Regions from separate parts of the Nocardiopsis sp. NPDC049922 genome, predicted to be linked through region 1. Evidence: predicted binding sites of a transcription regulator. Region 1 holds the regulator's gene; each other region holds the start of a gene.
What was found. Region 1 encodes LexA, which represses DNA repair genes until DNA is damaged. Its sites were predicted from a motif close to TCGAACANNTGTTCGA; they were not measured.
Positions count from the first base shown of each region.

Region 2: a site for LexA is predicted at 6,034-6,049, ahead of recA (recombinase RecA). Genes of this name have one in related genera too.
Region 3: a site for LexA is predicted at 2,813-2,828, ahead of uvrA (excinuclease ABC subunit UvrA). Genes of this name have one in related genera too.

Region 1 covers NZ_JBFAME010000006.1:216,975-226,681, reverse strand. The annotation lists gene AB0I72_RS13865 (AMP-binding protein) at 1-1,227, opposite strand, end outside; gene leuS (leucine--tRNA ligase) at 1,603-4,098, shown strand; gene AB0I72_RS13855 (hypothetical protein) at 4,191-4,802, shown strand; gene AB0I72_RS13850 (hypothetical protein) at 4,799-5,437, shown strand; gene AB0I72_RS13845 (alpha/beta fold hydrolase) at 5,443-6,516, opposite strand; gene lexA (transcriptional repressor LexA) at 6,580-7,254, opposite strand; gene nrdR (transcriptional regulator NrdR) at 7,933-8,406, shown strand; gene AB0I72_RS13830 (vitamin B12-dependent ribonucleotide reductase) at 8,442-9,707, shown strand, end outside.
Region 2 covers NZ_JBFAME010000002.1:457,028-466,734, forward strand. The annotation lists gene AB0I72_RS06225 (DUF1850 domain-containing protein) at 13-498, opposite strand; gene AB0I72_RS06230 (TAXI family TRAP transporter solute-binding subunit) at 549-1,589, opposite strand; gene AB0I72_RS06235 (prolyl oligopeptidase family serine peptidase) at 1,900-4,041, shown strand; gene recX (recombination regulator RecX) at 4,196-4,774, opposite strand; gene recA (recombinase RecA) at 4,767-5,960, opposite strand; gene AB0I72_RS06250 (DUF3046 domain-containing protein) at 6,097-6,291, opposite strand; gene AB0I72_RS06255 (ATP-dependent helicase) at 6,461-9,707, shown strand, end outside.
Region 3 covers NZ_JBFAME010000008.1:15,048-24,754, reverse strand. The annotation lists gene uvrA (excinuclease ABC subunit UvrA) at 1-2,542, opposite strand, end outside; gene AB0I72_RS16175 (TerC family protein) at 2,884-3,909, opposite strand; gene AB0I72_RS16170 (glycosyltransferase family 4 protein) at 4,226-5,335, opposite strand; gene AB0I72_RS16165 (lipid II flippase MurJ) at 5,332-6,960, opposite strand; gene AB0I72_RS16160 (hypothetical protein) at 6,971-7,867, opposite strand; gene AB0I72_RS16155 (copper transporter) at 7,873-8,997, opposite strand; gene steA (putative cytokinetic ring protein SteA) at 8,994-9,707, opposite strand, start outside.

The DNA.
Region 1 (9,707 bases):
GCGGCGGGCGATGTCACCGGTGCGGAACCAGCCGTCCCGGATGACCTCGGCGTTGGCCTCGGGGCGGTTGTGGTAGCCCTTCATCACGCAGTGGCCGCGCACGGCGATCTCGCCCTCGTCCTCGGCGTCGTTCCACTCGGGGTCGATCAGCTTCATCTCCACGCCCCACACGGGCAGGCCGATCGAGCCGGTCTTGGCCCGGACCCGGGGGTTGTTGAAGGAGACGACGGGGGAGGTCTCGGACAGGCCGTAGCCCTCCTTGATCTCCACGCCGAAGGTCTTGGCGAAGTCCTCGGCGAGCTGGCCGGGCAGGGAGGAGCCGCCGGAGCAGGCGTCGACGATGTCGCCCGCGATCTTCTCCAGGTCGTAGGTGCCGGGTTCGGCGGCCTGGACCGCGTTGAGCAGACCCCAGTACATGGTGGGCACCCCGGCGAATCCGGTGACGCCCTCCTTCTCCATGGTTCTGAGCGCCTCGTCGGGGTCGAAGCGCGGCATGAGGACCAGTGTCCCGTGCCGGTACAGGCCGGCGTTGAGCATGACCGTCTGGCCGAAGATGTGGAAGAGCGGCAGGACGATGAGGGCGATGTCGCGGCCGTCGGGGTGGGCGTTGACCAGTTCGGCGGAGATGATCGCGTTCGTCATCAGGTTGTGGTGGGACAGCTGGGCGCCCTTGGGCTGACCCGTGGTGCCGCTGGTGTAGATGATGACGGCGGTGTCGTCGGCGTTGGCCTGGACCGTCTCGAACGTGCCGGGCTGGCCGTCGAGCGCCTTCCACAGGGTCTCGGCGCCCTCGATGGTGGACTCGGTGGCGCCGGCGGAGGCGGGGAGGTCGATGTAGATCTCGCAGGAGTCGACCTGGTGGAAGGCGTCGAAGGCGCGCTCGCCGAGGGGGAGTTCGGGGGTGCCGGTGAAGGCGAAGATCGCCTTGGCCCCGGAGTCCTCCAGGTGGTAGGCGATCTCGCGCGGGGTGAGGAGCACGTTGAGGGGGACGACGACGGCTCCGGCCTTGAGGGCGCCGAAGTAGACGAAGGGGAAGTAGGGAAGGTTGGGGCTGGCGAGCGCGACCCGGTCCCCGGGGCGGACACCGCGGGCCACCAGGAGGTTGGCGACCTGGTTGGCGATCATGTCGGTCAGGGCGTAGTTGAGGCGCAGATCGCCGAAGACCAGGCATTCCTTGTCGGGAACCGATCGGGCGCCGTCCTCCAGAAGCACGGACAGGTTGAGCATGGGGGCCTCCCGCTACGTGGTGAGTGGCGGACCTCAGGTGTGGTCTGGATCTCGTGGTCCGCGTCACGTGACGGCAGAGTAACAAACCAGCTGGTCGGTTTGGGGGTGTGGGTCGAATTGAAACCTAACGGTGTTCGGAAGAGTGGTCCGGGCCTCTCGCCCGCGCCCCGGCGTCGGCGTCGGGACACGGAGCCGGGGTGGAGCCGGGTGCGCGCCCGGCTCCGGGCCCGCGCCGTGGGCTGTCCACGGCGTGGATCACGGGTCTGCGGGCGGGGGCGCGTACCGCTAACCTGGGAACTGCACGAGTGGACGCCGGCCCGACCCGGCGCGTCCGCGTGCGACCCATGTGAGAGACCGGCTAAGGAACTTGCAGCGATGACAGCGGTAGACGGCGACCAGAAGACGGGCGACACCTACGACGCCCGCGCCCTCCAGGACAAGTGGCAGGCGCGCTGGGCCGCTGAACTCCCGTTCCAGGCCAGCGAGGACCCGGCCGACACCCGGCCGCGCAGCTACGTGGTCGACATGTTCGCCTACCCCTCCGGCGACCTGCACATGGGGCACGCCGAGGCCTACGCCATCGGCGACGTCATCGGCCGCTACCGGTTCCAGCGCGGCGACAACGTCCTGCACCCCATCGGGTGGGACTCCTTCGGCCTGCCCGCCGAGAACGCGGCGATCAAGAACGACTCCCACCCGGCCGAGTGGACCTACGCCAACATCGAGACGCAGGCGGCCTCGTTCCGCCGGTACGGCATCGGCGTCGACTGGTCGCGGCGCCTGCACACCAGCGACCCCGAGTACTACAAGTGGAACCAGTGGCTGTTCCTGCGGTTCTTCGAGCGCGGGCTGGCCTACCGCAAGGACGGCCAGGTCAACTGGTGCCCGAAGGACCAGACCGTGCTGGCCAACGAGCAGGTCGTCCAGGGCCGGTGCGAGCGGTGCGGCGCCGACGTCGTCCGCCGCAGCCTGAACCAGTGGTACTTCAAGATCACCGACTACGCCCAGCGCCTGCTGGACGACATGGACCAGCTGGACGGCGGCCGCTGGCCGGACGAGATCCTGGCCATGCAGCGCAACTGGATCGGCCGCTCCGTCGGCGCCGACGTCCACTTCGCCATCGAGGGCCGCGACGCACCGGTCACCGTGTTCACCACACGGCCCGACACCCTGTACGGGGCCACGTTCTTCGTCGTGGCCGCCGACGCCGACCTGGCCGACGAGCTGTGCGCGCCCGAGCAGCGCGCCGCCTTCGACGCCTACCGCGCCGAGGTCGCCAAGCTGTCCGACATCGAGCGCCAGGCTACCGAGCGCCCCAAGACCGGTGTGTTCCTCGGCCGGTACGCGATCAACCCGGTCAACGGGCAGCGCATGCCGGTCTGGGCCGCGGACTACGTGCTGGCCGACTACGGCCACGGCGCGATCATGGCCGTGCCCGCGCACGACCAGCGCGACCTCGACTTCGCCCTGGCCTTCGACCTGCCCGTCAGGGTGGTCGTGGAGACCGGTGAGTCCGACCCGGCCGAGACCGGTGTGGCCACCGCGGGAGAGGGCACCCTGCGCGACTCCGGGCCGCTGGACGGTCTGAGCAAGACCGACGCGATCGACCGCATCATCGAGGTGCTGGCCGAGCGCGGCACGGGTGACGCCGCCATCAACTACCGCCTGCGCGACTGGCTGCTGTCCCGCCAGCGCTACTGGGGCACGCCGATCCCGATCATCCACTGCCCCTCCTGCGGTGAGGTGCCGGTCCCCGACGACCAGCTGCCGGTCACGCTGCCCGAGCTCAAGGGCGCCGAGCTGGCGCCGCGGGGCGTGTCGCCGCTGGCCGCCGCCACCGAGTGGGTCGAGGTGGGGTGCCCCTCCTGCGGCGGCCCCGCCAACCGCGACACCGACACCATGGACACGTTCGTCGACTCGTCCTGGTACTTCCTGCGCTACTGCTCCCCGCGCCTGGACACCGCGCCGTTCGACACCGAGGCGGTCAACACGTGGGGCCCCGTCGACCACTACATCGGCGGTAAGGAGCACGCGACCCTGCACCTGCTGTACGCGCGCTTCTTCACCAAGGTCCTGCACGACCTGGGCATGCTCTCCTTCACCGAGCCGTTCCGCCGTCTGACCAACCAGGGCCAGGTCATCAACGAGGGCCGGGCGATGTCCAAGTCCCTGGGCAACGGCGTGGACCTGGGCAAGGAGATCGAGGCCTACGGCGTCGACGCGGTCCGCCTGACCATGCTCTTCGCCAGCCCGCCCGAGGAGGACGTGGACTGGGCGGACGTGTCCTGCACCGCCGCGCAGAAGTTCCTCAACCGCGCGTTCCGCGTGATGGTCGAGGCGGGCGCGGCCAGCTCGCCGGGGACCGACGCCGCCGGTGGGCACATCGAGCTGCGCCGGATCACCCACCGCACCATCGACCAGATCACCGCCCTGGTCGAGGCCCGCAGGTTCAACGTGGCCATCGCGCGCACCATGGAGCTGGTCTCGGCCACGCGTCGGGCGATCGACTCCGGCCCGGGCGCGGCCGACCCCGCCGTGCGCGAGGCGGCCGAGTTCGTGGCCGTCGCGCTGTCGCTGTTCGCGCCGTACGTGGCCGAGGAGGGCTGGGAGCGGCTGGGGCACGTGGGCTCGGTCGCCGTCGGCAACTGGCCCGAGGCCGATCCGGAGCTGCTGGTCCAGGAGTCCGTGACCTGCGTGGTGCAGGTGCAGAGCAAGGTCCGCGACAAGCTGTCCGTGGCGCCCGACATCGACCCGGCGGAGCTGGAGCGGCTGGCGCTGGCCTCGGAGAAGGCCCAGAACTTCATCGGCGACAAGCAGATCCGCAAGGTGATCGTGCGCGCGCCGAAACTGGTGAACATCGTCGTCGGCTGATCCGGCGACGGAGGCGGCGGTCGCGTTCGGCGGCCGCCGCCTCCGTGTGACGCGCCGGAGCGAGCGACGACCGACAGGGAGGCGGTGGGCGGGTGTCCCCATCGGGTAGGGCGGGCGGTCCGCTGGTACGGGGCGCCGTCATCGTGGGCGGCGCGGCGGTGCTCGCCGCCGCCGCGATCGGCGGCGGGCTGGTCCTGGCGGGCGGTGACCCCGACGTCCCCGGGGAGGACGACGTCCACGCCTCGGCGCCCGACTGCGCCGTGGTCCCCGAGGACGCGGTGACCGAGGCGCTGCCCGACGCGGTGGCCGAGTCCGCCGAGTCCGGGCCTCGGCCGGGCGGTCACACCACCGTGTGCGCGTGGACCTCGCTGGGCCGCGCCGACACCCCCGGGACGCTGCGAGTGGAGTTCTCCGCGCTGTTCACCGACACGTCGGGCGAGGAGCCGGTCTCGGGCGTCCAGCACGCCGAGGGCGCTCTGGCGGCGGTCGTCCCGCGCGGCGGCGAGGAGGTCGTGCTCGGGTCGGACGTCGCGGCGCACCTGTGGGCGGAGCGGGCGCCGGGCACCGCCGACCTGGCTTTCCAGACCGACAACCTGCTGGTCCGGGTGGTCTACTCCGGTGTCTCCGGAGACGGACCGGTGGAGCGGGAGGACGCGCGCGAGGCGGCGGTGCGCCTCGCCGAGCGACTCGTGGAGGCCCTGTGAACCCCGAACACCCCCGTCCGGTCGTCCCCTCGGCCCAACCCCAGAGCCGGGGCTGCGCGGTGGTCGGCGTGGTCGCGCTGACCCTGGTCGTCGTCCTGGTCGTGGCGGGCGGGGTGTGGTTCGTCGTCAACCGCGACACCCTGGAGTCGGGTGACTTCGACGCCGCGCCCGCGTGCGCGGTCGGGGAGACCGACGCGCTCGACGAGCTGGTGCCCGCCCACACGCTGGAGCTGGAGCAGCCGGTGGGGAGCCAGCAGGACTCGTTCGGCACCGGATGGCAGTGCCGGTGGTCCACCCCCGAGGGGCCGGGCGAGGCGGTTCCGTCCTTCGCGACCCTGGTGATGGTGGCCGCGCCCAACCCCGGCGGGATCCAGACGGCCGCCGACAACCTGCGGAACACGACCGTGAACCAGGGCGCCACCCGCGTCGAGGGCGTCGGCGACGAGGCGTTCTGGTGGACGGACGAGTCGGACTTCCCGTTCGCCTGCGTGGGCGCGCGGGTGTCCAACCTGTACGTGGAGACCTGCTACGGGGCGGCGGCGGACTACGCCGTCACGCGCGCGGTCGAGCCGGAGCGCGGCCTGGAGACGGCCGAGGAGCTCGCGCGGGCCGTGCTCGCCGACCTGCCCTCCTGACCCACCTACCAGGCCTCGTCCAGGAACTCCTCCAGGGCGGGGGCGACCTCGGGGGCGAAGGGGCGGTCGGCGTCGAGGACGGCGGCGCCCGGCCGGTCCCGGAACTCGCGGAACACGTGGTCGGCGTCGGGGACGTCGACACGGTCGGCGTCGGCGAAGCCGGTCATCAGCCGGTCGACGTCCGAACGGGGGATCTGTGCGTCCTCCTCGCCCCACAGCACCAGTACCGGGGTGCCCTCGGGGACGTCCTCGGCCAGGTCGACGGGGTCGAAGGCGTCGATCCAGCCGAGGAAGGCCGCGTTCTGCTCGGAGTAGACGGTCCCCAGCAGCGGTGACAGGTCGTCGGGCAGATTCCGTCCGCCGCGCAGGGCGGCCCGCCCGGCCCGCGCGTCGGAGAGCACGGTGACGCTGTCGGTCTCACCGATCTGGCCCCGGGCCTCGCCGACACGGATCCGCTCGGTCAACTGGCGGTCGATGAGATCGAGGTAGCGGGTGCCGGGCGGGGCGGCCAGAACCAGGGCGGGTGACGTGCCCAGGAGGTCGTGCGCGCGCAGGGCGAACAACGCGCCCTCGCTGTGCCCGACGACGACCGTGCGGTCGGGGTCGACCCCGGGCTGGGCGAGGAGCTCCTCGTAGGCGGCCACGAGCTGGCGGTCGAAGACCTCGGGGTCGATCGACGCGTCCGGATCCAGGTCGCCCAGGCCGGTCTCACCGCTGCCGAGCTTGTCGTAGCGGAGCGAGGCCACCCCGGCGTCGGCCAGCACGCGGGCGAGGTTCAGGTTGGTGTCCGCGTCGGGTCGGGTCTGGGCGTTGCCGTCCCGGTCGGTGGGCCCGCTGCCGGAGACGATGAGGGCGGCGGGAACGGCGCCCGCGGTGCCGGTGGGGGCCGTGAACGTCCCGAACACCTCCGTGCCGTCCACGGTGAAGGACAGGTCCCGCGCCGAGCCGCTGACCCCGGGTGGGGGAACCGAGGGGTCCTCGCCGGAGCAGGCGGTGACGAGCAGGAGTCCGGTGGTCGCGCCGACGGCCGCGAGCGCGCGCCAGCGAACGGTCACGGGAGAGGAGGTGGGTGTGGACACGTCCCTCAGCGTAGCGGCCCGGTCCGGGAGCCCGGCGCCGTCCCGGACCGGCCCGGCGTCGCCTCAGACCCGGCGCATGACGGCGACGACCTTGCCCAGGATGGTGGCGTTGTCACCGTTGATGGGCTCGTAGGCGTCGTTGCGCGGCATGAGCCACACGTGACCGTCGTCCTCGCGGCGCAGCACCTTGACCGTGGCCTCGTCGTCGAGCAGGGCGGCCACGATGTCTCCGTTGTTGGCCTCCGGCTGCTGCCGGACGACCACCATGTCGCCGTCGGTGATGGCGGCGTCGGTCATCGAGTCACCGACCACGGTGAGCATGAACAGCCGCCCCTCGCCGACCAGCTGACGCGGCAGGGACAGCACGTCCTCCACGGACTCCTCCGCGAGGATCGGTCCGCCCGCGGCGATCCGGCCGACCAGCGGCACGGCGGCGGCCCGAGCGGCGTCCGCGGTGAACTCCGCCGGGTCCGCCTTGGCGCCGGACGCGCGGCCGGGCGTGCGCAGTTCGACCGCGCGCGGGCGGTTCTGGTCGCGGTGCAGGTACCCCTTGCGCTGGAGCACCTTGAGCTGGTGCGCGACGCTGGAGGGACTGGACAGGCCGACCGCGTCGCCGATTTCCCTTATCGAGGGCGGGAAACCGCGCTCCCGTACGTATCGCTGGATACAGTTCAGCACGCTCTGCTGACGCGCCGTGAGCTTGGGGGCGTCGGGCTTCGGCCCGCCCGTGTCGCCCACGGGCGAGAGGACGGTGGTGCTTCCGGGATTCTCCTCCGGCACGGCCGGGCCTCCTCGGCGTTCGGTTCGGTCAGGGCCTGCTTGTGTGACTGGCCTCCTCCGGTCCGCGCCAGCGCCGACCCGCGGGTCCACGTGCCGACGAGACCGGAGTGAAATCAACGTCAACATTAGTCGTTGCAGACGGTGATATCAAACAAGCGTTCGAGGCCGTGGATAAATGCCCGCGTGTTTTCGCGGTCAATTACCGGCCTCCACTTACGTGTACACGTGTACTCCCGCCGCTGTCCTCGGAATGGACGAACACGTCGGCGCCGGTGTCGGTGTGGGTCTCGTCTCCCCGGGGCCGTCCGCGTCGCGAACCCCCTGTGCGCACGGCCGTCGAGCGCGCCGCGAGCCCTTCGGCGCGGCGGTCGGGGGCCGGTCGGCGGTATCCTGGGAACCGGATTTCGGGCGGACCCGTGGGCCTTCCGCGGACCGTCCGCCGAACCCCCCTCCACTCCCTCGTGATCACTGACGGCGGCGCCTCGTCCGCGGCGGGGACACACTCCGGACAGGTTGCGGTACGCCGCGTGGCGGTTTAGGTTCAACCACAACATCTGGGAGTGGCAGAGGGGTCAATTCCCAGAACTTGTGGTTAAGTGGACGTGCGGGTCGTCGTGAGGAAGCAGGTGAACAGGGATGCATTGTCCGTTCTGCCGCCATCCGGACACCCGGGTGATCGACAGCAGGTCCACCGACGACGGCGCGGCCATCAGGCGCCGCCGGTCCTGCCCGGTGTGTGAGCGCAGGTTCACCACGCAGGAGACCGTCCTGTTGATGGTCGCCAAGCGGTCCGGGGTCACCGAACCGTTCAGCCGCACCAAGGTCATCGCCGGAGTGCGCCGCGCCTGCCAGGGCCGCCCGGTCTCCGAGGACGCGCTCGCCAAGCTCGGCCAGCGCGTCGAGGAGGAGATCCGCGGCCGGGGCCTGGCCGAGGTCCCCGCCCACGAGATCGGGCTGGCCATCCTCGGCCCCATGCGCGAACTGGACGAGGTCGCCTACCTGCACTTCGCCAGCGTCTACCGCGGGTTCGAGAGTCTCGCCGACTTCGAGGCCGAGATCGCCAGCCTGCGCCAGGACCACCAGGTCGACTCGGGGTCGACCAGCGAGTAACACCCTCCAGACGCATGCTCGGGGGAGATGCCGTCATGACGGAGAGCACCGGCGGGAGGTCCGGACGCGAAGGGCTCCGGATCGAGCGCGTCCACACCACACCCGGCGTCCATCCCTACGACACCCTCGCATGGGAACGCCGCGACGTCGTCATGACCAACTGGCGTGACGGGACGGTCAACTTCGAGCAGCGCGGTGTGGAGTTCCCCACCTCCTGGTCGATGAACGCCACGCAGATCGTGGCGAGCAAGTACTTCCGCGGCGTCCTCGGCGCCCCGGAGCGCGAGTGGAGCCTGAGGCAGCTCGTCGACCGGGTCGTCGGCGTCTACACCGACACCGGACGCGCCCACGGCTACTTCGGGGACGACGCGGACGCCGAGGTCTTCGACCACGAGCTCAAGTACGCCCTCGTCCACCAGCTCTTCAGCTTCAACTCCCCGGTCTGGTTCAACGTCGGCACGACCTCGGCGCAGCAGGTCAGCGCGTGCTTCATCCTCTCCGTCGAGGACACCATGGAGTCGATCCTCGACTGGTACAAGGAGGAGGGGATCATCTTCAAGGGCGGCTCCGGCGCGGGCGTGAACCTGTCGCGGATCCGCTCCAGCCGGGAGCCGCTCTCGTCCGGCGGCATGGCCTCGGGGCCCGTGTCCTTCATGCGCGGCGCCGACGCCTCCGCCGGAACCATCAAGTCCGGCGGCGCCACCCGCCGGGCGGCCAAGATGGTCGTCCTGGACGTGGACCACCCGGACATCGAGGAGTTCGTCGAGACCAAGGCGCGCGAGGAGCACAAGGTCCGCGCCCTGCGCGACGCGGGGTTCGACGTGGATCTCGGCGGCGCCGACACGTTCAGCGTCCAGTACCAGAACGCCAACAACTCGGTGCGGGTCTGCGACGCCTTCATGCGCGCGGTGGAGACCGGCTCGGAGTTCGGCCTGACCTCCCGCACCACGGGCGAGGTCGTCGCCACCGTCGACGCCAGGGACCTGTTCCACCGCATGGCCAGGGCCGCGTGGGAGTGCGCCGACCCCGGGATCCAGTACGACGGCACCGTCCAGGACTGGCACACCAACCCCGGCGGCGGCCGTATCAGCGCCAGCAATCCCTGCTCGGAGTACATGTCCCTGGACGACTCCTCGTGCAACCTGGCCTCGATCAACCTGCTGAAGTTCCTGCGCGAGGACGGCTCCTTCGACGTGGAGTCCTTCGTCCGGCTCACCGAGCTGGTGGTCACGGCGATGGACATCTCCGTCACCTTCGCTGACTTCCCCACCGAGACGATCGCCCGGACCACCCGCGCCCAC
Region 2 (9,707 bases), on a different contig from region 1:
ACCCCACGGCCTTCACATCAGGTGCGCGCCCGGATGGGTCTGCACGTACAGCTCCACACTCGCACGGGGGTCCACCAGGTCCAGGAGCCGGAACTCCCGACCCCGCAGGGTCAGCCGGTGGTCGACGTCGGGCGTCCCCACGACCATCCGCACCGTGCCGAGCGGACGTCCGTGGTGGTCGACGCGGTAACCCTCGCCGTCCCGGACGAAGGTCGAGGTGACCCCGTCGACCGTCTCCGGCCCCGAGGGGAGGTTGGCTCCGTGGGCGTCGGCGCGGATCTCCTCCATCGCCAGCCCCGAGGAGGGGGAGACCGAGTAGACCTCGTACACCGGACGCCGGTGCACGGAGTGCGTGTGGCTGAGCTCGATCCGGTCCCCGATCTCGACCGGGACGCTGAGGACGGGTGAGTCCTGGCCGTACACGCGGACGACGAACCAGGCCGAACCCGTGTCCGCGGAGCCGCTCAGGAGCAACGCGCACCCCAGCAGGACCGTCACAAGCGCAGGGCCGCCCGGAATCCACCGAGCGGCCCTGGGCGAACGGGTCATCAGTCGAGGAGCCCCTGCTCCTCGTAGTAGCGCTGGGCGCCGGGGTGCAGTGCCATCGAGCCCAGGCCGTCGATGGCGGTGGCCAGCAGAACCTGGCCGCCGACGTCGTGGCCGATGTCGCCCGCCTCCTCGTACATGACGCGGACCAGGTCGTAGGCGAGCTGCTCGTCCAGGGCCGAGGTGGTGTACAGGGTCGCCCACTGGGTCAGGGTGACGACGTCCTCGTCCTGGCCGTTGTAGGTGCCGCCGTCGATGGTCAGCGGGCTGTAGCTCGGGTCGTCGGCGATGAGGGTCTCGGCCTCCTCGCCGTCCAGCGGCAGCAGCCGGACGTCGTTGCTCGCCGAGACCTCGACGATGCCCGCCGCGGGCACCGACAGGATGCCGAAGGCGGCGTCGACCTGGCCGTCGCCGAGCGCGGTGGCCGCGTCGCCGAAGGTGCTGTCGTAGGCGTTGATGTCCTCGTCCGGGTCCAGACCGTAGGCCTCCAGGATCTGGCGGGCGGCGACCTCGGTGCCGCTGCCGGGCGGGCCGATCTCGACGTTCATGCCCTCCAGGTCCGCGATCGACTCGATGTCGGAGTCGGCGCGGACGACGACCTGCATGACCTCGGGGTAGATGTTGCCGAGCGCGCGGATGCCGTCGGGGCTGCCGAGCGGCTCCTCCTCGAACGGCCCGGTGCTGCTCTGGGCCTGCATGGCCACACCGTTGACCGCCATGATGAGTTCGCTCTGGTCGGCCTGGGTGCCCTCGTCGTCCTCGGTCTCGCCCTCCAGGGAACGCAGGTTCTGCACCGAGGCGCCGGTGGCGAACGTGTCCACCTGGACGTTCTCGATGTTGTTGCTCCACAACTGCGCGATCTCGCCACCGAGCGGGTAATAGGTACCGCCGGTGGAACCCGTGGCGAGCTGGAGGAATGTGGTCTCCGAATCGTCACCGCCGGGGCCTTCGACGTCCTCGGGGGCCGCGCAGGCCGACAGGGCGACCACACCGGCCGCGGCGATCGCCACGGAGGCCCGGATGGTCCCGCGTCCCTTGCTCATCGCTGGCTTCCTCTCTCGCAGTGTGGGTGACGACGGGGCCTCGGCCGCGCACGGTGATCCACCGCCGTTCCCTCGACCATTCATCACCAGGTGATATCCGCGAAAGCATAGAACGGCGCGTCGATCCCCGCCGTGTCGCGCCAGTCACGAATAGAGAACGATACTCAGCGGTCGAACTCGCCTCCTCCGCGTCACACGCTATGGCCAGCCGGTATTCACGCACCGGCGATCTGATCTCCCGAAAGGGGGCCCGGACGACTAAGGTCGACATGTCATCAGTTTTCCATTCACGACCCTTCCTGAGCGGGACATGTCTGAACTGTCGAGCCCCCACGGCTCATGGCCCTCGCCCATCAGCGCCGGTGACGTCGCCCGCGGCGTGCACCGGATGTCCTTCCCCTCCGTCGTCGGCGACGAGGTCTGGTGGGAGGAGGAGCGCCCGGCGGAGGGCGGACGCTCCACCGTCATGCGCCGGAACGCCGACGGCGCCGTCGTCGAACTGCTTCCCGCGCCCTGGGGCGCGGGCACGCGGGTGCACGAGTACGGGGGGCGCTCCTACCTCCCGGTGCCCCGGCGCGACGACAAGGCCCTCACCCGGATGGGCATCGTCTTCGCCAACGCCGAGGACCAACGCCTCTACCTGCTCGAACGCGACGCCGCCGCGCCGACTCCGCTCACCCCCGAGCCCGACCGCCCCGCCGCCCTGCGCTACGCCGACCCGGCGCTGAGCGCCGACGGCAAGCAGATCCTGTGCGTGCGCGAGGAACACGTCGCGGACGGCGTGCGCCGGGCCGTGGTAACGGTCCCCCTGTCCGGCCGGGGCGCCGAGGACCCCGCCGCGATCCGCGTCCTGACCTCCGGCGCCGACTTCTACGCCTCGCCCGTCCCCTCCCCCGACGGCCGGCGCCTGGCGTACGTGCGGTGGAACCACCCGAGGATGCCCTGGGACGGCACCGAGCTGCGGATCGGTCGGCTGGAGGGCTCGGCGCTGACCGGGGAGGTCACGCTCAAGGGCGGGGTCGACGAGTCCGTCGTCTCGCCCACGTGGGTGGACTCCGACACCCTGTACCTGGCCTCGGACTGGCCGGGGTTCTGGAACCTGTACCAGGCGGGCGTGACGGGGCAGGCGATGGCGCTCTACCCGGCCGAGGAGGAGTTCCACGCCCCGCCGGGGCGCCTGGGCCACCGGTCCTTCGCGGTGCTGGACTCCGGGAGGGTCGTGGTGCTGCACGGGAACGCGGACCTGTCGCCCAGCGTGTACGACCCCGACACCCTGGAGCTGACCCCCGTGACCACCGACCTCACCGCGTGGTCCCAGGTGGACTCGGACGGGGTCGGCGTGGTCGCGGTCGCCGCCTCCCCCACGCGCCCGCAGTGCCTGGTACGGCTGCACCCGGAGTCGGGGCGGGTCGAGGTGCTGCGCGAGTCGCTGGACGCCCTGCCCGACTCCGCCTACCTTCCCGTGCCCGAGCACGTGACGCTGCCCGGACGGTACGGCTCGCCGGTGCACGCCAACGTGTACCGGCCGACCCACCCCGAGGTCACCGCCGAGGGCCCCGCGCCGTTCGTGGTGTGGGCGCACGGCGGCCCCGTCGCGCACGCCTCGCACGAGCTGGACCTGGCCAAGGCCTACTTCACCAGCCGCGGCATCGGTGTGGTGGACGTCAACTACGGGGGCTCGACGGGCTACGGCCGCTCCTACCGCACCCGGGTGCACAAGGAGTGGGGCGTGGTCGACGTGGAGGACACGGCGGCCGCGGCGCGCGCCCTGGTCGACCAGGGGGTGGCCGACCCGAAACGGCTGGCGATCCGGGGGCCGAGCGCGGGCGGGTTCACGGCGCTGCTGTCGCTGACCGGGGACACGTTCGCCTGCGGGGTGTCCTACTTCGGGGTGGCGGACCTGCTGGGGCTGGTGGAGACCACGCACGACTTCGAGTCGCGGTTCCTGGACTCGCTGGTGGGAACGCTGCCGGGGTTCGTGGAACGGTACCGGGAGCGGTCACCGATCAACCGGACCGACGAGATCGACGTGCCGGTGCTCCTGCTCCAGGGGACCGACGACCGGGTGGTCACGCCCGACCAGGCGTTCACGATGGCCACCGCCCTGGGGAAGCGGGGGGTGCCGTACGCGCTGCTGGAGTTCGAGGGCGAGGCGCACGGGTTCCGGTCGGCGGCCTCGCGCGTGCGCGCGCTGGAGTCGGAGTTGGCCTTCTACGCGCGGGTGTTCGGGTTCGAGGCGGACGTGGCGCCGCTGGCCCTGGAGACCGAACCGCCCGCGCCGCGCCCGGAGCCGGAGGCGCCGGAAGGCGCCGAGGAGTCGGACGGGACACCGGCCGAGGGGACGGGGGACGCGGAGACCTCGGCGGCCGAGGCGGCTCCGGACACCGCCGACGCACCGGTCGGGGACGCGGTCGCGCCGTCACCGGCCGAGGGCGGCGGGACCGCCGACTGACGGCCGTCCACAGGCGGTGGCGCGATCTGACGGGACGAGCGGACCGCGCCTGCGCTCGAACCGGGGGAACGCGCGTCGCCCGTGGGCGCGTGACCGTCGCGTCGAGCGCGTGCGGCACGAGCGGCGGCGAGCCCGTCGCCCGTGCGGTCAGCGGCTACAGCTCGGGATCGTCCAGCTCGACCTCGACGCCCTCGCGTTCGAGCTCCTCCCGCACCACCCGGTAGGCCAGGCCGGACGAGTACCCCTTCCGGGCGAGGACGCCCAGGGCCCGGCGGATCCGGGTGTCGCGGTCCTTGCCCCGGGACATCTCCAGCCGTCGGCGGGCGAGTTCGCGCGCGGCCGCCGCCTCGTCCTCGTCCGACAGGTGGGCGACGGCGTCGCGGACGGTGTCCTCCTCCACCCCGCGGGTGCGCAGTTCCCTGGCCAGGGCCCGCCGGGACAGGCCCCGCCCGTGGTGGCGGGAGGTCACCCACGCGTTCGCGAAGGCGGCGTCGTCGATGAGTCCGGCGTCGCCGAACGTGCCGAGAACGGACTCGACGGTCTCCTGGGGGAACTCCCGGCGCAGCAGGGCCCGTTCCAGTTGGGCCCGGGTGCGCGGGGAGTGGGTGAGCATGCGCAGGCACAGGGCCCGCGCCCTGGCCTCGGGGTCCTCCCCGGGCGGGCGGGACCCGCCCGGGGAGATCTCGTCCTCGGGTGACACGGAGCGGTCCGCGGACCGGCGCCGGTCACGCATCAGGGGCGGGCGCCTTGGTGGTCTTGGCCGGGGCGCGCTTGGTCGGAGCCTTGGCGGGGGCCTCCTTGGCCGGGGCGTCCTTGGCGGAAGCGTCCTTCGCCGCGGCCTCCTTGACGGGGTCGGCGACGTCGGAGGCGGAGGAGCTGTCGTCACCCGCGCCGGGCACGCCCAGCTTCTCCTTGATCTTCTTCTCGATCTCGTTGGCCACGTCGACGTTGTCGCGCATGAACCGGCGGGCGTTCTCCTTGCCCTGCCCCAGCTGGGTGCCCTCGTAGGTGTACCAGGCGCCGGACTTGCGCACGATGCCGTGCTCCACGCCCAGGTCGATGAGGCTGCCCTCGCGGGAGACGCCCACGCCGTACAGGATGTCGAACTCCGCCTGCTTGAACGGCGGCGCGACCTTGTTCTTGACCACCTTGACGCGGGTGCGGTTGCCGACCGCGTCGGTGCCGTCCTTGAGCGTCTCGATGCGGCGGACGTCCAACCGGACCGAGGCGTAGAACTTCAGCGCCTTACCACCGGTGGTGGTCTCGGGAGACCCGAACATCACACCGACTTTTTCACGGAGCTGGTTGATGAAGATCGCGGTGGTGCCGGTCTGGTGCAGCGCACCGGCGATCTTGCGCAGCGCCTGGGACATCAGCCGCGCCTGGAGGCCGACGTGGCTGTCGCCCATCTCGCCCTCGATCTCCGCGCGGGGCACCAGGGCGGCCACGGAGTCGATGACGATGATGGAGACCGCGCCGGAGCGGATCAGCATGTCGACGATCTCCAGCGCCTGCTCACCGGTGTCCGGCTGCGACAGCAGGAGATTGTCGGTGTCCACGCCGATCTTCTTGGCGTAGGCGGGGTCGAGCGCGTGCTCGGCGTCGACGAAGGCGGCGATCCCGCCCGCCTTCTGCGCGTTGGCCACGGCGTGCAGCGCGACGGTCGTCTTACCGCTCGACTCGGGTCCGTACACCTCCACGATCCGGCCCTTGGGGATGCCCCCGATGCCGAGCGCGACGTCGAGCGCGATCGCCCCGGTGGGGATCGACTCGATCGGCGGGCGGTCGTCGTCACCCAGACGCATGACGGAGCCCTTGCCGAACTGCCGCTCGATCTGCGCGAGCGCTGTTTCGAGAGCCTTGTCTCGGTCTCCAGATGCCACGGGGTACCCCTGTTGGGTCGATGCCTTCTTCTTCATGATGCGCACGACGCTACGCGGTCGGTACGACAAACGCGACGCCCGACCTTCGTCTGTGGACAACCCACATTACCCGAACCTCTGTTCGATTGTTCGAACGAGTCCCGCATCCGCCGACGGCCGTTCCCGGGCGGCCTCAGCGGACGGACCGGGGGAGGTCGAACGCGTCGCACACGGCGCGCCACACGTCCTTCGCGCCCACCCCGTCGGCGAGCGCCTGCTGGACGGTCCGCGAACCGAGCCCCTCGATGACGTAGTCCTTGGCCAGGCTCTCCGCGTAGGCCTCGCCGAACTGCTCGTGCATGTTCCGCCAGAAAACCGTGAGTCTCATCGGTCCCAGTATCGGCGATCGGAGCCTCCCGCGCGCCCCCGCCGGGAGAACGTCTCCGCCAGGGCGGGTACCGCACCGAAGGCATTGGTTGAGGGTGTCCCACTCCTCCGCGGGCGGCCCCTGCGCGCCCCGCCGGGAGAACGTCCCCGCCGAGGGGCACACTGACCCCATGAGCCACGCGTCACACGCCCTGGACCGCTTCGCGCCCGCGACACGCACCTGGTTCCAACAGGCCTTCCCCGCGGGGCCGACCGCCGCCCAGGCCGAGGCCTGGTCCGCCGTCGCCGAGGGCCGGAACGTGCTCGTCGTCGCCCCCACCGGGTCCGGCAAGACCCTCTCCGCCTTCCTGTGGTCCCTGGACCGCCTCACCTCCACGCCCCCGCCCGAGGACCGCTCCCGGCGCTGCCGCGTCCTGTACGTGTCACCGCTCAAGGCGCTGGCCGTGGACGTCGAACGCAACCTGCGCGTGCCGCTCGCCGGGATCTCGGAGCGGGCCGAGGCGGCGGGCGCCCCGATCACCCCCGTCACCGTGGGCGTCCGCACCGGCGACACCCCCGCGAGCGAGCGCCGCCGCCTGGCCACCCACCCGCCGGACGTGCTCATCACCACGCCCGAGTCCCTCTTCCTCGTCCTCACCTCGCGTGCCCGCGAGGGCCTGGCCGGGGTGGAGACCGTCATCGTCGACGAGGTGCACGCCCTGGCGGGCACCAAGCGCGGCGCCCACCTGGCGCTGAGCCTGGAACGGCTGGCGGAGCTCCTCGACCGGCCGGCGCAGCGGATCGGCCTGTCCGCCACGGTGCGCCCTCCCGAACTGGTCGCCGAGTTCCTCGGCGGCGCCGCGATCGTCGCCCCGCCGGACACCCCGCACATGGACCTGGGGGTGGTCGTCCCGGTCCGCGACATGGACGAACCCGGCCCCGCACCCGGCGCGGAGACCCGCGGGCTCTCGCGCGGGTCGATGTGGCCGCACGTGGAGCGCCGGGTCCTCGACCTGGTCGAGCGGCACACCTCCACGATCGTGTTCACCAACGGCCGCCACACGGCGGAGAGGCTGTGCGCCCGCCTCAACGACCTGTACGCGGAGCGCGTCGGGGCACGGCTGCCGGACGAGGAGGTCCCCGCACTGGTCATCGCCCAGTCCGGGGCGTCGCGGGGCGCCGAACCGGTGGTCGCGCGCGCCCACCACGGGTCGATGTCCAAGTCCGAGCGCGCCCTGGTCGAGGACGACCTGAAGTCGGGCCGCCTGCCGTGCGTGGTGGCCACCTCCAGCCTGGAGCTGGGGGTGGACATGGGCGCGGTCGACCTGGTGGTGCAGGTGGCCGCTCCCCCGTCGGTGGCCAGCGGCCTGCAACGGGTGGGGCGGGCGGGGCACCGGGTCGGCGAGGTCTCGCGCGGGGTGTTCCTGCCCCAGCACCGGGGCGACCTGCTCGCGTCGGCGGTCGTGGCCGAACGGATGCGCGCGGGCGGCATCGAGCCGCTGGAGATGCCGCGCGACCCGCTCGACGTGCTCGCCCAGCAGATCGTGGCCATGGTCGCGATGGACGACTGGCCGGTGGCCGACCTCGCGGCCCTGGTCCGCCGCGCGGCTCCGTTCGCGGGTCTGGCGGACCCGGTGCTGGAGTCGGTGCTGGACATGCTGTCCGGCCGCTACCCCTCGGACGAGTTCGCGGAGCTGCGGCCGCGCGTGGTCTGGGACCGGGAGGCCGACGTGCTCCGGGCCCGCCCGGGCGCCCAGCGGCTGGCGGTGATCAGCGGGGGCACCATCCCCGACCGGGGGCTGTACACCGTGCACCTGTCCGACGCGCCGTCGGGGTCGCGCGCCCCCACCCGGGTGGGCGAGCTGGACGAGGAGATGGTGTACGAGTCGCGGGTGGGCGACGTGTTCGTGCTGGGGTCGTCGTCCTGGCGGATCGACGCGATCACGGCCGACCGGGTGCTGGTCAGTCCGGCGCCGGGACGGCCGGGCCGGATGCCGTTCTGGAAGGCGGACGCGATCGGCCGCCCGGCGGAGCTGGGCCGGGCGGTCGGCGAGCTGACCCGGGAGCTGGCCACGGCCGACCGCGCGGAGGCCCTGAAGCGCGCCGCTGCCGCGGGGCTCGACGACTGGGCCGCGGACAACCTGGCGGCGTACGTGGCCGAGCAGCGGGAGGCCACGGGTCGGGTGCCCGACGACCGGACGGTGGTCCTGGAGCACTTCCGTGACCAGGTGGGCGACTGGCGGGTGGTGCTGCACTCACCGCTGGGCGCGCGGGTGCACGCCCCCTGGGCGCTGGCGATCGGCCAGCGGCTGCGGGAGGAGCTCGGGCTGGACGCGCAGGTGGTGCACGGGGACGACGGGATCGTGGTGCGCCTGCCGGACGTGGAGCACGACTCCCCGGTGGTCGCGCGTGAGCTCGCCGCACTGGTGTCGCTCGACCCCGACACCGTGGAGGCCCTGGTCACGGACGCGCTGACGGGGTCGGCCCTGTTCGCGGCGCGGTTCCGGGAGTGCGCGGCGCGCGCCCTCCTGCTGCCGAGGCAGCGTCCGGACCGGCGGATGCCGTTGTGGCAGCAGCGGCTGCGGTCGGCGCACCTGCTGTCGGTGGCGGGGCGGTACGGGTCGTTCCCGATCGTGCTGGAGGCGGTGCGCGAGTGTCTGCGCGACGTGTTCGACGTGCCCGCGCTCGTGGCGCTGTTGGCCGACATCCGCGCGCGGCGGGTGCGGGTGGTGGAGGTGCGCACGGAGTGGCCGTCGCCGTTCGCGCGGTCGCTGTTGATGGAGTACACGGCGGCGTTCCTGTACGAGGGCGACGCGCCCGCGGCGGAGTCGCGGGCGCGGGCGCTCACCCTGGATCCGTCCCTGTTGGCCGACCTGCTCGGCCAGGCGGATCTGCGGGAGCTGTTGGACCCGCGCGTGGTGGAGGAGGTCGACGCGCAGCTGCAACGGCTGTCCCCGCCGGTCCGGGACGCGGAGGGGGCGGCCGACCTGCTGCGGGAGGTGGGTCCCCTGACCACGGACGAGGCCGCCGAGCGCGGTGTGGCCGAGGGCTGGCTGGGCGCGCTGGAGGCCGCCGGGCGCGTGGTGCGGGCCCGGGTGGCGGGCGCGGAGCGCTGGTGCGCGGTGGAGGACGTGGCGCGGTTGCGGGACGGCGCCGGGGTGGAGCCGCCCGCCGGGGTGCCCGAGGCGTTCCTGGAGCCGGTGGCCGCGCCGAGGCGCGACCTGGTCTCGCGGTTCGCGCGCACGCACGGCCCGTTCGTCCCGGCGGAGGCCGCGGCGCGTCTGGGGCTGCCCGAGGACACGGTCGTGGCGGAGCTGCGCGCGCTCTCCTCGACGGGGCGGGTGGTGCGCGGAGGCTTCCGGCCGGGCGGGTCGGGGACCGAATGGTGCGACGCCGACGTCCTGCGCCGTCTGCGGCGGGGGTCGGTGGCCCGGTTGC
Region 3 (9,707 bases), on a different contig from region 1:
ACTCGGCGGCGAGCTTGACCCGCTGGGCCTCACCGCCGGAGAGCGTGGTGGCGGGCTGCCCCAGGCGCACGTACCCCAGCCCCACGTCGGTGAGGGTCTGGAGGTGGCGGCGGATGGCGTTGATCGGCTCGAAGAACTCCAGGGCCTCGGCGATGGGCATGTCGAGCACCTCGGAGATGTTCCTGCCCTTGTACCGGACCTGGAGGGTCTCGCGGTTGTACCGGGCCCCGTGGCACACCTCGCAGGGCACGTAGACGTCCGGCAGGAACTGCATCTCGATCTTGAGCGTGCCGTCGCCCGAGCACGCCTCGCACCGGCCGCCCTTGACGTTGAACGAGAACCGGCCCGGCTGGTAGCCGCGCGTCTTGGCGTCGGTGGTCTGCGCGAACAGCTTGCGGATGTGGTCGAAGACCCCGGAGTAGGTCGCCGGGTTGGAGCGCGGGGTGCGGCCGATCGGGCTCTGGTCGACGTGCACGACCTTGTCCACCTTGCCGGTGCCGTTCACCCGCAGGTGGCGGCCGGGGACGTCGCGCGCGCCGTTGAGCTCCTTGGCCAGCGCCTTGTACAGGATCTCGTTGACCAGCGTGGACTTGCCCGACCCGGACACCCCCGTCACGGCGGTGAACACGCCCAGCGGAAAGGCGACGTCGATCCCGTGGAGGTTGTTCTCCCGGGCGCCGCGCACGACCAGTTCGTGGCCGCGGGCGCGGTCACGGCGCGAGGCGGGCAGCGCGATGGAGCGGCGCCCGGCCAGGTAGTCGCCGGTCATCGAGTCCGGCGAGGTGAGCAGCTCGTCCACGATGCCCGAGACCACGACGTGGCCGCCGTGCTCGCCCGCGCCCGGGCCGATGTCGACGACCCAGTCGGCGGCGCGGATGGTGTCCTCGTCGTGCTCGACGACGATGAGCGTGTTGCCGATGTCGCGCAGCCGCTGGAGCGTCTCCAGCAGGCGGGCGTTGTCGCGCTGGTGCAGGCCGATGGACGGCTCGTCCAGCACGTACAGCACACCCACCAGGCCCGACCCGATCTGGGTGGCCAGGCGGATGCGCTGGGCCTCACCGCCGGAGAGGGACCCGGCCGAGCGGGCCAGACTCAGGTAGTCGAGCCCCACGTCCAGCAGGAAGCCCAGTCGCGCGTTGATCTCCTTGAGCACCTGGGCGGCGATGACCATGTCCCGGTCGGACAGCTTGAGGTCGGCGAGGAAGGCGGCGCTCTCGCTCAGCGACATCCGCGCGACGTCGGCGATGGACCTGCCGCCGACCGTCACGGCCAGCACCACCGGCTTGAGGCGGGTCCCCTCGCAGGTGGGGCAGGGCACCGTGCGCATGTAGCCCTCGAGCCGCTCGCGGCCCCAGTCGCTCTCGGTCTCGGCGTGGCGCCGCTTCACCCAGGGGACGACGCCCTCGAACTCGGTGTAGTACGAGCGGTTGCGGCCGTACCGGTTGCGGTAGGTGACGTGGACCTGGGTGTCGTGGCCCTCCAGGATGGCCTTGCGCACGCGACGCGGCAGCCTCTCCCAGGGGGTGTCCAGGTCGAAGCCGACGGCCTCGCCCAGGGCCGTGAGGATGCGGTCCCAGTACCCGGAGTTGGTGCCGCCGGTCCACGGGGCGATCGCCCCCTCGGCCAGCGTCCTCTCCGGGTCGGGCACGAGCAGGTCGGCGTCGACCTCCATGCGGGTGCCCAGGCCGGAGCAGTCGGGGCAGGCGCCGTAGGGGGCGTTGAAGGAGAACGAACGCGGTTCGAGCTGTTCGAAGGACAGGTCGTCGTAGGGGCAGTACAGGTGCTCGGAGAAGACCTTCTCCCGCTCGGGGTCGTCCTCGGCCAGGTCGACGAAGTCCAGGACGATGGTGCCGCCCGCGAGCTTGAGCGCGGTCTCCACGGAGTCGGTGAGACGGCCCCGGGACGAGTCCTTGACGCTGAGCCGGTCCACGACGACCGCGATGTCGTGCTTGTCGTAGCGGCCGAGCGTCGGCGGGTCGTCCAGGCGCACGGCGGCGCCGTCGACGACGGCGCGCGTGAAGCCCTTGCTCTGCAGGTCCTTGAAGAGTTCGACGTACTCGCCCTTGCGGCCGCGCACGACCGGGGCGAGCACCTGGAAACGGGTGCCCTCGGCCATCTCCAGGACGCGGTCCACGATCTGCTGGGGGGTCTGACGGGCGATCTCACGGCGGCACTCGGGGCAGTGCGGCACCCCGATGCGCGCCCACAGGAGCCGGAGGTAGTCGTACACCTCGGTGATGGTGCCGACGGTGGAGCGGGGGTTGCGGCTGGTGGACTTCTGGTCGATGGACACCGCGGGCGAGAGCCCCTCGATGAAGTCGACGTCCGGCTTGTCCATCTGCCCGAGGAACTGGCGGGCGTAGGCCGACAGGGACTCGACGTAGCGCCGCTGTCCCTCGGCGAAGATCGTGTCGAAGGCGAGCGAGGACTTGCCGGACCCGGACAGACCGGTGAACACGATCATGGAGTCGCGCGGCAGGTCCAGCGAGACGTCCTTGAGGTTGTGCTCGCGGGCTCCCCGGACTACCAGTTGTTCGACCATCGAGTGAGACATCCTTCGGCTTGGGCGCACAGGACGTGGACCTCGTCGCGCGACGTCGGCTGACCCGTGTGTGGACTTCGCGGTCCGGTGGACGATCAATCGTCGGCGGCCACCCCGGCCCAGGAACCGGGCGCGAAGGGGGTGGGCAGGGAACGCGGACCCCGCGGTCCCTCCCGTCCGACAAGACTAACGACCGCCGCCGGCGGTTTCTTCCACCTCGAAGAAGTGGTGGCGCCCGGACGACTCCGCGTCGGGGCACCACCACTATAGACGAACAGGCGTTCGAACTCTGCTGTTTTCGAGGAACGGGTCCGGGTACCGGACGTGTCGCCGCCCCGGCGTCAGGGGCGCTCGCCCGCCGCGTCGCCCTCGGCCCCCACGGACACCGACTGGCGCTGGCGCTCGTCGACCCGGGACTTGATCAGGCTGCCGACGATGGTGATCGTCATGATGCCGATGATGACGGTCAGCGAGGTCCCGATACCGATCTCGGGGGTGTGCACGCCGTTCTCGTGCAGCGCGTGCAGGATCATCTTCGCACCGATGAAGACCATGATCGCGGACAGGCCCCAGCTGATGTAGGCCAGCTTGTCCATGAGCCCGGCCAGGAGGAAGTACAGCTGGCGCAGGCCCAGCAGCGCGAAGGCGTTCGCGGTGAAGACGATGTAGGCGTCCTGGGTGAGGCCGAAGATCGCCGGGATGGAGTCGACCGCGAAGACGAGGTCGACGACGCCGATCGCCACGATGACCAGGAGCATCGGGGTCACGTGCCGCCTGCCGTCGAGCTTCACGGTCATGTGCGCGCCGTGGTAGTCGTCGGTGACCGGCCAGAAGCGCTTGACCAGGCGCACGGCCGGGTTCTGGGTGAAGTCCTGCTGCTCCTCGTCGCCCTTGAGGTGGTCCCGGACGATCTTGTACCCGGTGTAGATGAGGAAGAGGCCGAAGAGGTAGAAGACCTCGCTCCAGGCGTTGATCACCTGGGCGCCGAGGATGATGAAGAAGCCGCGCATGACGAGCGCGATGACGATGCCGACGAGCAGGACCTCGTGCTGGTACTTCTTCGGGACCGCGAAGGCGCCCATGAGGAGGTAGAACACGAAGAGGTTGTCGACGCTCAGGCTCTTCTCGGTGATGAACCCGGCGAAGTACTCGGCCCCGGCGGTCGACCCGCCGAAGTACATCAGGCCGAGGCCGAACACGATGGCCAGACCCATGTAGAAGGCCGCCCACCAGGCGGCCTGGCGGATCCCGAACTCCTGGGGACCCTTCTTCTTGCTCCAGGGGTGGTCCACGATGGCCAGGTCGATCACCAGGACGGCGACCATGCCGAGAATGGTGGCGGCCCAAACCCACAAGGGAACGTTCACGGACGGAATCTCCTCCGGTCGGTGCGCACGGGAGCACTGCGCGCACGGCGAACTACCGGAGGTCTCTCCCGCTCGCCCGACGTCGGCGCGAACCGACGGAACCGGGAACACGACCGTGTGCTCCGTGATGACGGCTCCGCCGCGACAGGGATACTCCCCTCACGTGAATACGAGGGTACCGGCGCACACCTCATGACATGAGGGCGAAAGCCGGCCCGCCCCAAGCATGTCACCCATCGGACACCGAGGGAAGTCGCCCGCGGGGTGGTGTTCACCTCACCGTCCGGGCACGGTGAACACCACCCCCGCCCGAACGTCACCAGGAAGGCCCGTGGGCGGCGCACCACCGGCGCGCGACGGCCGCGTACACGCCGTCGGCCGCCGCCACCGCGTCCTCCTCCGTGGGCAGTGCCCCCGCCGCCTCCCGCGCACGCGAGCGCAGCTCCTCGGCCAGGCCCGGATCGTCCAGCACCCGCCCGACCTCCGCCGCCAGGGCCCCCGGGTCGTCCGGAGGGACCATGCGCACCGTCCCGTCGTACAGGTCGGGGATACCGCCGACCCGGGTGGCCACGACCGGCAGCCCGGCACGCAGCGCCTCCATGATCACCAGCGACGGCCCCTCCCACCGGCTGGGCAGGCAGAACACGTCCGCCGCCGCCAACAGGTCCGCCACGTCCGTCCGGTGCCCCAGCATGCGCACGTCCGCCTTGAGCTCGGCCGCCGTGTCGTGCAGCGCGCCCCACAACGGCCCGTCCCCCGCGATCGCCACCACGGGTTCGGGACGCCGGTCGGCGATCGAGGGGGCGGCGGCCAACAGGGTGTCCAACCCCTTCTGCCCGACCAGGCGCCCGACGGTCAGCACCAGCGGACGCTCGGGCCGCACCGCCAGATCGGCCCGGGTCGCCTCACGCCCGTTGAGCGGCTCCCCGACCGGCGGCGCCGCCACCACCGCCATCCGGGCCCGGCGCGCCCCGGCCGCGCGCAGCCGCCGCACCAGGTCACCCGAGACGCCCAGCGCCACGTCCGACCGCCGCGCCACGATCCGCTCCAGCACCGGGTAGGCGGTCGACAGCGGCCCGCTCACCGACGGCGGCGCGTTGTGCGCGGTCACGACCAGCGGCGACACCCCCGCCAGCGCGCACAGCGCCCCCGCCCGCATCCCGTGCGCGTGGACGACGTCCGCGCCGGCGGCCAGGGCCCCCAACCGCAGGACGACCGCCGGGTCGCCCAACGACGGGGCGGCCCCGATCGGCACCGGGGCGAACCGCAGCCCCGCCTCCGTGAACCCGAACGCGCGGTCGGCCGAGGCCGGACCGATCACCGCCACCCGATGACCGCGCTCCCGCAACCCCGCGGCCAACGACCGCACGTGCCGCCCCACCCCTCCGGTGCTGGTCCCGATGACCAGCGCGATCCTGCGGCTCACCGCTCTGCCCTCCTGCCTTCGAGTACGGTCCGGGCGCGAGCGGCCACCGCCCGCGGCGCGGACGGATCCACCAACGCCGCCACCAGCACGAACACCACCAGCCCCGCCGTCCCCGCCACCACCGCAGAGCCCGCCGCCCGCCACGCGTCCGCCACGGGCAGCACCGCCGCGACCGTACGGCCCGCCGCCCACCCGGCGACACCCCCCAGCGACGACGCGACCACCGACCGGCCCACCCCCGCCAGCGCCGCGCTCCCGTGCGCGCGCAGCGATCCCGCGCACAGCAGGCCCGCCGCGACCGTGAGGCCGACCGTGACCGCCGCGCCCAGCGCCGCGATCGTCCACTGCGGGGGCGCCGCCCACACCAGCGCGGTCGCGCCCACCCCCGCCACCGCCCACCCGGCGACCTGTGCCGCGGCCGCTCGACGGCCGTGGTGCGAGGCGTACAGCGCCCGGCTCAGCAGGGCCACCAGTCCGAACCCCACCACACCCGGCGCGTAGGCGAGCAGCGCGCGCTCGAGCGCCAACGGATCCTCCTGGGCGAAGACCGCCGCCACCGGGACGGCGGCGGCCGCCAGCGCGGCGCCCGCACCCGCCGTGGCCACCACCGTGGCCCGGGCGGCCCCGGAGACCAGGACGGCGAAACCCCGGTGGTCCTGGTCGGCGTGCGCCACCGCCAACGCCGTGAACGCGCTGGTGGCGATGGGCACGGCGAGCACCCCGTAGGGCAGGGTGAACAGGGCCCAGGCGTAGGTGTGCAGCACGGCCGCGCCCGCACCGCCGCCCCGGTTGGCCAGTGCCACGAACAGCAGCAGGCACACCTGCATGCCCACGAGCGGCAGCAGCGAGGCGGCGGCCAGCGCACGGACCCGCTCCCCCACACCGGGTGGGAACGTCAGCCGCGGTCGCGGCCGCAGCCCCAGCCGCCACATGGGGCCCAGCACGGTCAGGAACAGGGCGGCCACCCCGGCGGTGGTGCCCAGCGAGAGCGTGAGCTCGGCCGGAGCGGGCAGGGCGCCGATGTCCTGGCGGTGCCCCACGCCCCGCGGAACGAACGCCAGGTAGGCGGCGATCACCACGAGGCTGGACACGAGGGGGGCCAGGGCGGGGGCGAGGAACCGGCGGTGCGCCTGCAGGACCCCGTACAGCACCGCCGCCAGCCCGTAGAAGACGACTTGGGGGGCGAACACGACGAGCATGCGCGCGGCCAGGGCGAGCAGGTCGGCGTGGTCGCATCCGGCCGCCGGACCCAGCATGAGCGCGGTCACGGGCACCGCCCCGACCACGAGCAGCGCCGACAGCGGTACGGCCAGCAGCAGGACCCAGGTGACCAGCGCCGAGACGGTCGCGCGCACCCGGTCGCGGTCGCCGCGCCCGACGGCCGAGGCCAGCACGGGCACCACCATCGCGGTCAACGCGCCGCCGATGACGATCTCGAACAGCACCGCCGGCACCTGGTTCGCGGTGACGTAGGCGGTGCCCAGACAGGTGTCCCCCACCGTCTGGGAGAACACCACCGTCCGACCGAACCCCGCCAGCCGCGCCCCGACGGTGGCCAGCGCGATGACCGCCGCCGCCGTGCCGACGCCGCGCGTCACCCCGCCGCCGAGGACGGCGCGAGGCACCGTGGTCCCCTCACACGCACCTGCCCCACCGGTCGAGGCGGCGCAGCGCGGGCACGCGGTCGATCACCTGGGAGAAGCTCATACGCTCACTGGCCAGGGTCAACGCCACCGCCCCGCCGAGCAGCGCCAGGCGGACGGGCCGGGGCGCACGGGCCACGGCCGCCACCCCCAGGGCCGCGCCGAGCGCGTTGGCGCCCGCGTCACCGAGCATGGAGCGTTCGGCCAGGTCGTCGGGGAGCAGCGCGGCCGACGCCCCCACCACCGGACCGACCAGGGGCGCGGCCGGGGAGACCAGCGCCGGGGCGCAGGCCAGCAGGGCGAGCTTGGCCGCGCGCCCGGGGCGCAGGTCGAACAGGTTCACCAGGTTGGCGCTCGTCGCGATGAGCGCCCCGTCCAGCAGCGTGTCGACCGCGGACCGGCGCAACAGGGCGGCCGCGGCCACACCGGTGGCGCCGATGCCGACCATCTTCACCAGACCCGTGGTCACCCGGCCGTGCGCCAGGGCGCCCAGATGGCCGCGCAGACCGCGCGCGGCGGGCGACCCGGACAGGTCGTCGTAGGCGCCGAACGCGGCGGCCCCGGCGGCGGCCAGCGCGCAGGCGGCGCGCACGCGGGGGGTCAGTCCCGGCGTGACCAGGCTGGCGGCGCACACCCCCGAGGCCAGGGCGGGCCCCTCCTGGAGGGTGACCGGGCGGCCGCGGAAGTTGGTCCGCCGCCACGCGCCGGGGGCGTCCGGGGCCGCGTCGGCCCCGTCCGCGGTCCCGGTGGCGGACGGCCGCACACCGCCCGGGCGGGGGCGGGTGAGCAGCCGGTAGGCGGCCCGGGCCGCCACCGCTCCCACGGCCGCGCCGACCAGCCCCTGGAGCAGGGCGCGGCCGGCGGAGGATCGGGGCGCGACGACACCCACCGGGCTCACTCCCCGCCCCGGGTGGCGTGGCGGACGTCGTGGCCCGTCCCGTCACCGTCCCCGGACTCCCCGCCCGCGGAGTCCTCCCCGTCCCCGTCACCGGTGGACCTCGGGTCCGGCAGCGGGTCGGGAACCACGCCCACGACCCCCTCACCCACCCCGTAGGCGGCCCCGGGTCCCCTCAGACTCGCCGCCAGCGCGAGAACCGCGATGACGTCGCCCATCGGCCGGCCCGCCAGGTCGACGGTGGTGTAGACGGGCTCCTGGGCGCGGGCGTGAGCGACCAGGCCGCCGGGCTCGGCCGAGGCGGGGTCACCCGCCAGCACGGTCGGACCGACCTGCTCGCGAAGCGCCGCCACGAGCGTGGTCAACACGGCGTGGGCCGTCTCGGTGTCCCCCTCCGAGCCGAACGCGGGCGCGACCACGACCACCGCGTCGGCGGCCTCGGCCGGTTCGCCCTGGAGCGCGACCAGCCCTCCCTCGGCGAAGGCGGCCAGCACGGCGGCGGCCGCGCGGTCGTCGCGCACCTCCGCGTCCCCCTCGCCCCCGGTCCCGCTCCCGTCGCCGACACCCGTGTCGTCGGCGCGCGTGTCGGCGCCGCGCACGCCGTCGGCGAGGGAGTCGACGGCACGCGCGCCGTGGGCCAGCGCCCGGCCGAGCTCGGCCCCCGCCCGCTCGTGCGCGTTCCCGGTGAGGCGGTCGGGATCGCGCGCCACCTGGAACGCGAGTTCGCCGACGAACGTCGCGTTGTCCCCGTCCACCAGCTCCGGGGTCAGGTCCACCCGGCCGACGACCTCGCCGTCGGCCTCCTCCACCCGCTCGGCCAGGGCCGTGACCACACCGGCGTCGGCGCCGGGAGCGGCCACCATGACCACCCCCACACCGTCGAGCCGACGTTCGAGCACCTCCTCGGACAGGACGTCGGCGAACATGTCGGCCCCGGCGCCGACGCGCTCGGCCGCGTCCCGCTCGGTGCGCAGCTGCTCGCTCTGCCCGCGCAGATCGGCGGTCTCCGACTGGAGGGTGTTGAGCAGCGGGTCCTGCAGCATGGTGGTGCCCAGGACGAGCCCCACCGTCAACGCGAGGAAGACCGCGACGATGGACACCAGGTGGTAGCGGAAGTCGATCACGTGAGCAGCCCTGCCATCCAGTAGGAGAACGCGTCCCAGCGCGCGGCGAGGAAGGTGAGGTAGACCTGGCCCGCCGGGGAGCTGTAGGCGGCGACGACGATGGTGAGGAGGCAGGCGGCGACCAGGGCCAGCAGGGCCCAGGGCGAGATGCGCGAACGGTAGAGGCGGCTGACCCCCTTGGCGTCCACGAGCTTGCCGCCCACGCGCAGACGGGTGAGGAAGGTGCTGGCCATCCCCGAGCGCCCCTTGTCGAGGAACTCCTCCAGGGTGGCGTGGGTGCCGACCGCCACGATGAGCGCGGCGCCCGCCCCGTCGGCGAGCATCATCGCGACGTCCTCGCTGGTGCCGGTGGCGGGGAAGACCACGGCGCCGTACCCGAGGTCGGTCAGACGCGACAGGCCCGGCGCCCGGCCGTCGCGGTAGGCGTGCACGACCAGTTCCGCGCCGCTGCTCAGCGCCCGGTCGGAGACCGAGTCGAAGTCGCCGACGATGATGTCGGGCCGGTACCCGGCCTCCATGACCGCGTCCGCTCCCCCGTCGACGGCGATGATCACCGGCCGGAACTCGCGGATGTAGGGGCGCAGGGCGGCGATGTCCTCACGGTAGTGGTAGCCGCGGACGACGATGAGGGCGTGGCGGCCCTCGATGTCGGTGGCGATGGCGGGGATGCCGACGCCGTCCAACAGCAGCTCGCGTTCGTGCTGGAGGTA